3 linked regions of the Corallococcus sp. EGB genome follow. The protein of the gene in region 3 interacts with the protein of the main gene of each other region in a pairwise test. Links are inferred from orthologs where the notes say so. Each region holds a gene or a part of one and is shown on either strand. Other genes may lie near its edges. The genes, in order: ftsZ, ftsA and KYK13_RS35490.

Region 1 (2,983 bases), 1.4 Mb from region 3 along the record:
CAACGAGCCGGAGACCATCAACGGCGTGGATGACGAGGACGGCTGCCCGGACAAGGGCAAGGTCAAGGTGCTCGTCGAGGGCGAGCGCATCCTCATCCTGGAGAAGGTCTACTTCGCCACGAACAAGGACGTCATCCTGCCGCGCTCGTTCCCCATCCTGAAGCAGGTGGCCGCCGTGCTGCGCGCCAACCCGCAGGTGGAGCTGCTGCGCATCGAGGGCCACACGGACAGCCAGGGCAACGACGCCGCCAACCTGGACCTGTCCAAGCGCCGCGCCGCCAGCGTGAAGGCGTTCCTCATCAAGGAGGGCATCGCGGGCGAGCGCCTGGAGTCCGAGGGCTTCGGTGAGACGAAGCCCGTGGACACCAACAAGACGGCCGCCGGTCGTGAAAACAACCGCCGCGTGGAGTTCAACATCACGCGGATGGGCAAGGTGGAAGTGGAGAAGCCCGCCCCGTAGCGCTTCACTCCCGGAATGAAACACGAAAGGCCCGGTTCCCTCCGAGGGAGCCGGGCCTTTTCGTCATCCGCCCCGTCCTGTCACGTCACGCGGGAGCGGAAGGCTGGCACGACTGGCCACGGCGAGTCGCCGGACGCGAGTCAAGAGGGTGTTTACATCCGCGAGATGTCCGCATGGCAGCTGATGCCATTCGCGTAAGTGGGCGTCAGGACTCGGGCGCGCAGCAGGGCGCTACAGGCTGGTAGCGGAATACTTGCCAAAGCGCCCGACTTCCTGATGATTGTCGAGGGTGGGTGTTTCCGCGGACGGCGCCGCGGTGCTTCCGCCACGAGGACGACATGGACCAGTTCGAGCAGAACAAGCAGGCCGCGAAGATTCGTGTCGTGGGCGCGGGCGGGGCGGGCTGCAACGCGGTCAATACGATGATTCTGTCGAAGCTGGACCGCGTCGACTTCATCGCCGCCAACACCGATGTCCAGGCGCTCGCCGCGAGCAAGGCGCCCACCCGGCTGCAGCTGGGCCAGGCGCTCACCAAGGGCCTGGGCGCCGGCGCCAACCCGGAGATGGGCCGCGAGGCCGCCCTGGAGTCGCGCGATCAGATCGCCGCCGTGCTGGAAGGCGCGGACATGGTCTTCGTCACCGCGGGCATGGGCGGTGGCACCGGCACGGGCGCCGCGCCCATCATCGCGGACATCGCCAAGAGCCTGGGCTGCCTCACGGTGGGCGTCGTCACCAAGCCCTTCCTCTTCGAAGGCAACAAGCGCCGCAAGCAGGCCGAGCAGGGCATCGTGGAGCTCAAGGCCGCGGTGGATACGCTCATCACCATCCCCAACCAGCGCCTGCTGTCGCTCTCCAATGAGCCCATGCCGCTGCTGGAGACCTTCAAGCGCGCCGATGAAGTCCTGCTCAACGCCGTGCAGGGCATCAGCGACCTCATCCAGTACCACGGCTACATCAACGTGGACTTCGCGGATGTGAAGACCATCATGAGCGACAAGGGCCTGGCGCTCATGGGCACGGGCCACGCCTGCGGCGACCGCCGCGCCATCACCGCCATGCAGCAGGCCATCTCCAGCCCGCTGCTGGAGGACGTCTCCATCGACGGCGCCACGGGCCTGCTCATCAACATCACCGGCGGCCGCGACATGACCCTGCAGGAGGTCAACGAGGCGCTGACGCTGGTGCACGACGCGGCGGACGGTGAGGCGGAGATCATCTTCGGGTCGCTCATCGACGAGCAGATCCAGGACGAGGTGAAGATCACCATCATCGCCACCGGCTTCGTGCACCGGGACGCGCCCAAGGCGCGCCCCATCGCGCAGGTGGTGCCGGTGTCCATGGTGGGCCGTCCTCCGGCGGCGCCGCCGCCGTCCGTGCTGTCCTCGCCGCGCGAGGAGGTGGCCAGCCTGGTGCCCGCGAAGAGCACGCCCCGTCCGACGTTGTCCACGGTGGAGGCGCCCAAGGCTGGCATGCAGAGCGCGCGCACGTCGGTGGTGAAGGACGCGGCGCTGCCCCTGGACGAGGATCAGTTCGACATCCCCACGTTCCTGCGCCGCCAGGGCCAGACGGAGCTGCCGTAGCGCGCTGCGGGGACGCTAGCCGCGGGGGAGGCGGGCGACGCTCGCCGTACCCCTGCCGGTGAGGCGATCGCATTTGGTGAACAGTCCGTCCACCTCGTCGTAGAGCGAGTCGATCCGCTCCGACGCGCTGGGGGCCGGGAGCAGTCCGTCACCGGACAGCTCCTCCAGGCGGGTGCCGGCGCGCTGCAACAGCTGCAGGGCCTTGAGCAGCGAGCGGCCCTGCTTCGTGCCGTCGGGCGTGAAGAGGGTGCCGCCCTCGTAGAGCGTCACCAGGTTGGCGCGGGTGTCCTGCTGCCGCTGGTGGAGCCGGTTCCGGTACAAGTCCAGACGGCGGGCGCGACGGGCACCATGCAGGTCCACGACGCTGTGCGTTCCTGTCGAGGGAGGATTCACGTCGGGCAAGGTACGCCAGGGCCTCGCAAGGCCGCAAATTTACGGGACTGTACGGACATGTTGCGCACCCGCCCGGACGCTTGTCAGTCAAGGGGGTGGGGGTTAGGTTGGCCGCCCTTCGCAACGCCAGGGTGCCTGCCATGTTCCAGAAGCTGCTCATCGCCAACCGGGGTGAAATCGCGCGTCGCATCGGGGCGGTGGCCCGGGGCATGGGCGTGAAGACGGTGGCGGTGTACTCGGACGCGGACGCGAACCTGCCCTTCGTGAAGGAGGCGGACGAGGCCGTGCGCATCGGCCCCGCGCCCGCGAAGGACAGCTACCTGAGCATCCCCGCCATCCTGGAGGCGGCGAAGAAGACGGGCGCGCAGGCGGTGCACCCGGGCTACGGCTTCCTGTCGGAGAACGGCGAGTTCGCCCAGGCGTGCGCGGACGCGGGGCTCACCTTCGTGGGCCCGCCGCCCGCGGCCATGACGCGGATGAAGGACAAGAGCCAGGCGCGCAAGCTGGTGTCCGCCGCGGGCGTGCCGGTGGTGCCGGGCAGCGACGGCGT
Region 2 (3,151 bases), 1.4 Mb from region 3 along the record:
GGTTGTCGTTGATATCGGCGCTGGACCACGGCCGGGCGACGATGCTCGCGCCCGCGTTGATGGTCACGGTCGTGTACTCCGGCACGCGGATGGCCTGCGCCGAAGTCCGGATGGCCGTCGCGCTCGTGCCGCCCGTGAACGCCGCCGTGAGCGGTGCGCCCGTGAAGGTCAGGCGCGTTGCCGTCAGCGCCGTCACGCGCACGAACTGCCAGTTGCCCACCGCGTTCGACGTGAAGTCAAACGGGCCCGCATCACCGGAATTGAACGCCCCGGAATAGCCTGTGGACTGGTAGATCATCACCAGGTCGCCCACGGCGAAGCCGGTGGTGTCCGTGACGTTCACGAACGTCTGGCCGACGGGCGCGGTCGCGGTCAGTCGCGTGTACGTGTTGATGACCGTGTTGGCCGCGTTGACCGTCAGCGCACCGTTGTGGCCATTGCCCAGACCCAACGTGTCCGGTTCAGCGTAGGCGGGTGGCGCCAACAGCACGGCACACAGCAGGGCCAACAGGCCCGCGGCCGAGCGGCGGAGTCCCGCAAGGGGCGTCAGCAACCGCGAAGTCTTGTGTGGAGTCATAGGTTCGGAGGCTCACCAGGAACGGCGGAGTCCGTTCCGGGAGCCGTGGGCTCCCGTAGCAAGCGGGAAGCCATCCTCTGTCGAAATTCCAATTCGTCCAAATCCTGGAAGTTGCACGGCCGGCTGCCCGTGCTTACGGCGGCCGTCCGGAAGCCGGAGCCGGATTCTGGATTCTGGAAGAGGTTCCGCGTCCCAGATTGACGCGTCAGCGTCCCCCCTGACGCGCCAATCCTGCGCCCGGACACAGCCCCCCCCCAGAAACGCGAAAGGGCCCCCGAAGGGGCCCCTTGGCTCAGCGCGTCAAAACTCCAGGAGCCTGACTAGAAGATCTCCTCCAGCCACTCGCGCATCCGGCCCTTGACCTTCTTGTAGACGTTGCCGTCCTCGCGGATGCGGAACATGCGGCGGTCCATGTGCTTGGCCCCGTAGACGACCAGGCCCACACCCGTGGCGTACATGGGGCTCTTGACCACGTCCACCAGGCCGCCAATGCCGCGCGGCATGCCCCGGCGCACCGGCAGGCCCAGCACCTCTTCCGCCAGCTCCGGCATGCCCGCCAGCAGCGTGGAGCCGCCGGTGATGACGATGCCGGACGCGAGCAGGTCCTCGTAGCCGCACTTCTGGATCTCCCGGTGCACCAGCTGGAAGATCTCCTCCACGCGCGGCTCGAGGATCTCCGAGAGGATCTGCCGGCCCAGGACGCGCGGCTGACGGCCGCCCACGCTGGGGACCTCGATCGTCTCGTCCTTGTTGATCATGGACGCGAGCGCGCAGCCGTACTTCTGCTTGATGCGCTCGGCCTCGTGCGCGGGGGTGCGCAGGCCGATGGCGATGTCGCTCGTCAGGTTGTTGCCGCCCAGCGCAATCACCGCCGTGTGGACGATGGAGCCGCCGGAGAAGATGGCGATGTCCGTGGTGCCGCCGCCGATGTCGACGAGGCACACGCCCAGCTCCTTCTCGTCCTCGCTCAGCACCGCCTCCGCGGAGGCCAGCGGCTGGAGCACGATGTCGGAGACGTTCAGGCCCGTGCGGTTGGCGCACTTCACGATGTTCTGCGCGCTGGAGACGGCGCCCGTGACGATGTGCACCTTGGCCTCCAGGCGCACACCGGCCATGCCCAGGGGCTCCTTGATGCCGCCCTGGTCGTCGATGATGAACTCCTGCGGCAGGACGTGGATGACCTCCCGGTCCAGCGGGATGGCCACCGCCTTCGCCGCGTCGATGACGCGCGCGATGTCCGCGTCGCGGACCTCCTTGTCCTTCACCGCGACGATGCCCTGGGAGTTGAAGCCCTTGATGTGGCCGCCGGCGATCCCCGTGTACACGTGGGAGATCTCCGCCCCGGCCATCAGCTCGGCTTCCTCCACGGCGCGCCGGATGGACGACACCGTGGCCTCGATGTTGACCACGACGCCCTTGCGCAATCCCTTCGACGGATGCGTACCGATACCGATGATGTCGATACCGCTATCGGTCAGCTCGCCGACGATGGCGCAGATCTTCGTCGTGCCGATGTCGAGGCCGACGATGATCTCCCCCGACTTCTGCTTCGCCATGACTCCTCCCAGGCTCCCTCACTTTCGTGAAGGAAGCATCCTCACTGCGTCGAGCCCCCGCTCCTCTCGGAGTCGGACCCACTCGAAAGCCTCACCGCCACCCAACCCGGTCGGGCACGGTTATCCAGGCGAATGATCGCGGCCGCAAGCCCCCTTGTGCTGAGCTCGCGTCGAACGCGCGCCAGCCGCTGGAGCTTGACTTCCGTATCGCCAGCACCGAGGCGCACCTCCTGCCCCGTCGCCGTCACCAGCGCAAGCCCGGTGTTCTCCAGGCGCACCTCGGACAGCCGGTCGGATCGCCCCGGCGACAACCGCGCATAAGCACGGGTTACATCCAAAGCCTCGCGGAACTTCGAACGCACCGCGTCCGGGTCCGCCACGTACGCATCGCGCTCCACGCCCGTGACGAGCGGCAGGTCCAGCCCGTCACCCGGGGTGACGCGCTTGAAGGGCTCGCCCTCCTCGTCCAGCACGTAGAGGTCACCCAGCACCGCCAGTGCCGCGGGCGCGTGCTCCGTCACCTCCACGGACACGCCGCGCGGAAACCGCCGCGTCACCTCCACCGTGCGCACCCAGGGGTGCTGCCCCATGGCCCGGGCCAGCGCCGCCGTGTCCAGCGTCCACAGGTTCTGCCCCGGCGTGAGCCCGGACAGCTTCAAGAGCTCCGGCCGCGACGCCCGCTCCAGGCCGCTGAAGTTCACCGACTCCAGCGCGAAGCGCGGCGTCACCACCGCCCAGGCGCGCAGCTCGATGGCACCCCAGATGAGCCCCGCCGTCGCCGCCGCCAGCCCCAGCGCCTTCACCACCGACGGCCCGTGCGAACGGACCGCGCCCTTCACCGCGTCGTTGCGCGGTGCGGCATCCATGCGGCGGCGATTCTTGGATTTTCCAAAAGCCATGGGGGTCGGGAGGCGCATGCTGCGGGCGGACTTCGAACCTCGCCAGTTTTTGGCTACAGGCACGTCGCTGTAGCGGCACGAAGGGACACGCCGGCCTCATAAGGGGCCGGAACTCCAGG
Region 3 (3,024 bases):
GGTCCCTGGGGGACGGTGAGCGGCAGGCGTACGCCGTCGAAACGGCGAGGCTGGCGCAATCCCTGGCGCAGAAGCACCCGCCGGACACCCTGGAGGCGCTGGAGCTGCACGTGCGCATCCTCCTGCGCGCGCAGCTGCGCGACGCGGCCACGGCGCTGGTGCGCCGTCATGGCCAGGACGCGCGCCACCGGACCTGGGACTTCCTGGTGCTCGCGGGGCGCACGGCGGCCGCCGCCGGTCCCGAGCACACCTCCTATGTGATGCGCGACTGGGTTCCCCCCCTCCTGGCGCGCATGCCAGAGCGCATGGCGATGTTGGCCCTGCTCACCGGCGAGCGCTCACCCAAGGAGGCGGAGCTCGCGGCGGTGACCACGCCCGTGGAGCGCGCCGTGCTGCGCCTCACCCGGGACACGCTGCTCAATCCAAAGCGCGCGCTCGAAGAGGCCGTGGGCGAATCCGAGGCCGTGCTGTCCCGCCTGGACCCGGAGGTCAGCGCGCTGCTCGCGCTGGAGCTCACGCGGGTGGGGGATGCGCGCGCGAAGAATGTCTTCAACGCCTCGCTGCCGCTGATGCTCGCGCGCGCACCGCTGCGCAACCACGTCCTGTCCCTGTCGCGCGCCACCGGACCGGAGCTCCTCCGCCTGGCTCCCGGCCTGCGCGCCGCCGCCACGCTGGTCCACGCCCGGCGCGATGCCCCCGAGGGCCATCCGGTGTTCACGGAGCGGCTGGACGGCCTTGCCCGCATGGATGCGCTCGGCGGCTTCGCGGTCCGCGCCGCCGGCCCCTGGATGCGGCGCGCCTTCGATGCCTGCATGGACGCGAAGGTGGCGCAGCCCCTGCCGCCGGGCATCCACCTGACCGGCGCCACCGCGGAGGAGCAGGCCCGCGGAGAAGATGACCGGGAGGGGCGCCGCCGGAGCTGCGAGGCGCGCATCGTCACCCCCACCGGACTGCCCCTGCCCCGGGCCACCGCCACGGCGACGGCCGGAAACGCGAACGGCGCCGACCCCTGAAACCGGGTCCGGCGCCGTCACGGTACCGCAAGCAGGAGCGCGGTCAGCCCGGCTGGCAGACCTGGCGGAGGATGTCGAGCGACTCCAGCGCCTTGCCCGCGCCAATCACCACGGCGGACAGCGGGTCCTCTGCGAGGAACACCGGCAGGCCCGTCTCCTCGCGGAGCAGCGTGTCCAGGTTCTTGAGCAGCGCGCCGCCACCGGCCAGCACGATGCCGCGGTCCGCGATGTCACCGGCCAACTCCGGCGGCGTGCGCTCCAGCGTCAGCTTCACCGCCTCCACGATGCCGTTGACGGGCTCCGCGAGCGCGTCGCGCACCTCGTCGCTGGACACCGTCAGCGTGCGCGGCACGCCGGCCACCAGGTCGCGACCCTTGATCTCCATGGTCATGACCTCGTCCGTCGGGTACGCCGTGCCGATGCCCATCTTGATGAGCTCCGCTGTGCGCTCGCCGATGAGCAGGTTGTACTTGCGCTTGACGTACTGGATGATCGCCTCGTCCAGCTTGTCACCGCCGATGCGGACGGACTTGGCGAACACGATGCCCGCGAGGCTGATGACCGCGACGTCGGACGTGCCACCGCCGATGTCCACAATCATGTTGCCGCTGGGCTCCGTCACCGGCAGGCCCGCGCCAATCGCCGCGGCCATGGGCTGCTCGATGAGATAGACCTCGCGCGCGCCCGCGTTGGCGGCCGCCTCGCGCACCGCTCGGCGCTCCACCTCCGTGATGCCGGACGGGATGCCAATGATGATGCGCGGGTTCACCAGCGTCTTGCGGTTGTGCGCGCTCTGGATGAAGTAGCGCAGCATCGCGGCGGTGATTTCAAAGTCCGCGATGACGCCGTCCTTCATGGGCCGGATGGCCACGATGTTGCCCGGCGTCCTGCCGAGCATCTCCTTGGCCTCCTTGCCTACGGCGAGCACCTTCTTGCCGCCGCGCGAGTCCTGCTGCACCGCCACGACGGAGGGCTCGTTGGAGACGATGCCCTGGCCGCGGATGTAGATGAGCGTGTTCGCCGTGCCCAGGTCGATGGCGAGGTCGCGCGAAAACAGGGTGTGGAGCCAGTCGAACATACGGGGACGGAAACTTTCGGAAGGGCCGGGAAACTCCCCGCCCTTCAGACGGAGTGCGTTGTCGAAACTACTACGCGCGGCAGGACGGAGGAAGAAAAGCCGGAACCCCTTCCGGGTGCCGCTCGCTGGACAACCAACCGCACCCGTCCGTCTGTTCCCTTGTCCGCATTCGGAGGCCCCCCGCCGCATCCCCTCCAGGACAGCGGCCGGGCGGACGTCCACGTGTTTCAGCGCTTCAGCGAGTACTTCGCGATGGCGTAGAGGGCCCGCACGCCGTCCTTCCAGCCAATCTTCTTGCCCTCCTCGTAGGTGCGCCCGTGGTAGCTGATGGGTACCTCGAAGACGCGCCAGTTGCCGCGCGCCACCTTGGCGGTGATTTCGGGCTCGAAGCCGAACCGGTCCTCCTCCACGTGCACGGAGCGCAGCACCTCCGCGCGGAAGGCCTTGTAGCAGGTCTCCATGTCCGTGAGGTTCAACCCGCTCGTCATGTTGGAGAGCATGGTGAGCGTGTTGTTGAGCACGGTGTGCCAGTAGTACAGCACCCGGCGTGGCGACCCGATGAAGCGGCTGCCGAAGACGACGTCCGCCTCGCCGTCGATGATGGGCTGGATGACCCGCGGGATGTCCTTGGGGTCGTACTCCAGGTCCGCGTCCTGGACGAGGATGATGTCCCCGGTGGCCTCGGCGAAGCCCCGGCGCAGCGCGGCCCCCTTGCCCTGGTTCTTCTCCTGGAAGAGCACCCGGATTTCGTTCCGGTTCTTCGGCGTGCCCCCCAGGACGTCCAGGCCCTGTTCGGACAGCTGACGCAGGAATTCGCGGCTGCCGTCCTTGGAGCAGTCGTCCACCAGGACGAGCTCCTTGGGGAAGTCCACCGCGGTGCAGCGGCGGAGGATTTCCGCCAGGGTGGGAATCTCGTTGTAGACGGGAATGACG

What was found.
Region 1: the proteins of KYK13_RS35490 (region 3) and ftsZ interact in binary tests that used the Escherichia coli proteins (3 or more experiments, as listed by UniProt). The link is inferred for Corallococcus sp. EGB from one-to-one orthologs.
Region 2: the proteins of KYK13_RS35490 (region 3) and ftsA interact in binary tests that used the Escherichia coli proteins (3 or more experiments, as listed by UniProt). The link is inferred for Corallococcus sp. EGB from one-to-one orthologs.

The regions. Positions count from the first base shown.
Region 1 is NZ_CP079946.1:7,261,142-7,264,124, reverse strand. The notes cover bases 88-2,919. They hold ftsZ (cell division protein FtsZ), read left to right. Parts: upstream 88-798; coding sequence 799-2,040; downstream 2,041-2,919. Other genes in these bases: KYK13_RS29510 (acetyl/propionyl/methylcrotonyl-CoA carboxylase subunit alpha), read left to right, coding at 2,574-2,919; KYK13_RS29515 (hypothetical protein), read right to left, coding at 2,056-2,400; KYK13_RS29525 (Ig-like domain-containing protein), read left to right, coding at 88-460. Outside these bases: more of KYK13_RS29525, read left to right, coding at 1-87; more of KYK13_RS29510, read left to right, coding at 2,920-2,983. UniProt on the Escherichia coli protein: Essential cell division protein that forms a contractile ring structure (Z ring) at the future cell division site. The regulation of the ring assembly controls the timing and the location of cell division.
Region 2 is NZ_CP079946.1:7,270,783-7,273,933, forward strand. The notes cover bases 16-3,015. They hold ftsA (cell division protein FtsA), read right to left. Parts: upstream 2,134-3,015; coding sequence 898-2,133; downstream 16-897. Other genes in these bases: KYK13_RS29525 (Ig-like domain-containing protein), read right to left, coding at 16-553; KYK13_RS29535 (cell division protein FtsQ/DivIB), read right to left, coding at 2,175-3,015. Also shown: more of KYK13_RS29525, read right to left, coding at 1-15; more of KYK13_RS29535, read right to left, coding at 3,016-3,032. UniProt on the Escherichia coli protein: Essential cell division protein that assists in the assembly of the Z ring. May serve as the principal membrane anchor for the Z ring.
Region 3 is NZ_CP079946.1:8,700,007-8,703,030, reverse strand. The notes cover bases 75-2,947. They hold KYK13_RS35490 (rod shape-determining protein), read right to left. Parts: upstream 2,092-2,947; coding sequence 1,057-2,091; downstream 75-1,056. Other genes in these bases: KYK13_RS35485 (glycosyltransferase family 2 protein), read right to left, coding at 2,319-2,947; KYK13_RS35495 (hypothetical protein), read left to right, coding at 75-1,013. In the rest of the region: more of KYK13_RS35495, read left to right, coding at 1-74; more of KYK13_RS35485, read right to left, coding at 2,948-3,024. UniProt on the Escherichia coli protein: Forms membrane-associated dynamic filaments that are essential for cell shape determination. Acts by regulating cell wall synthesis and cell elongation, and thus cell shape.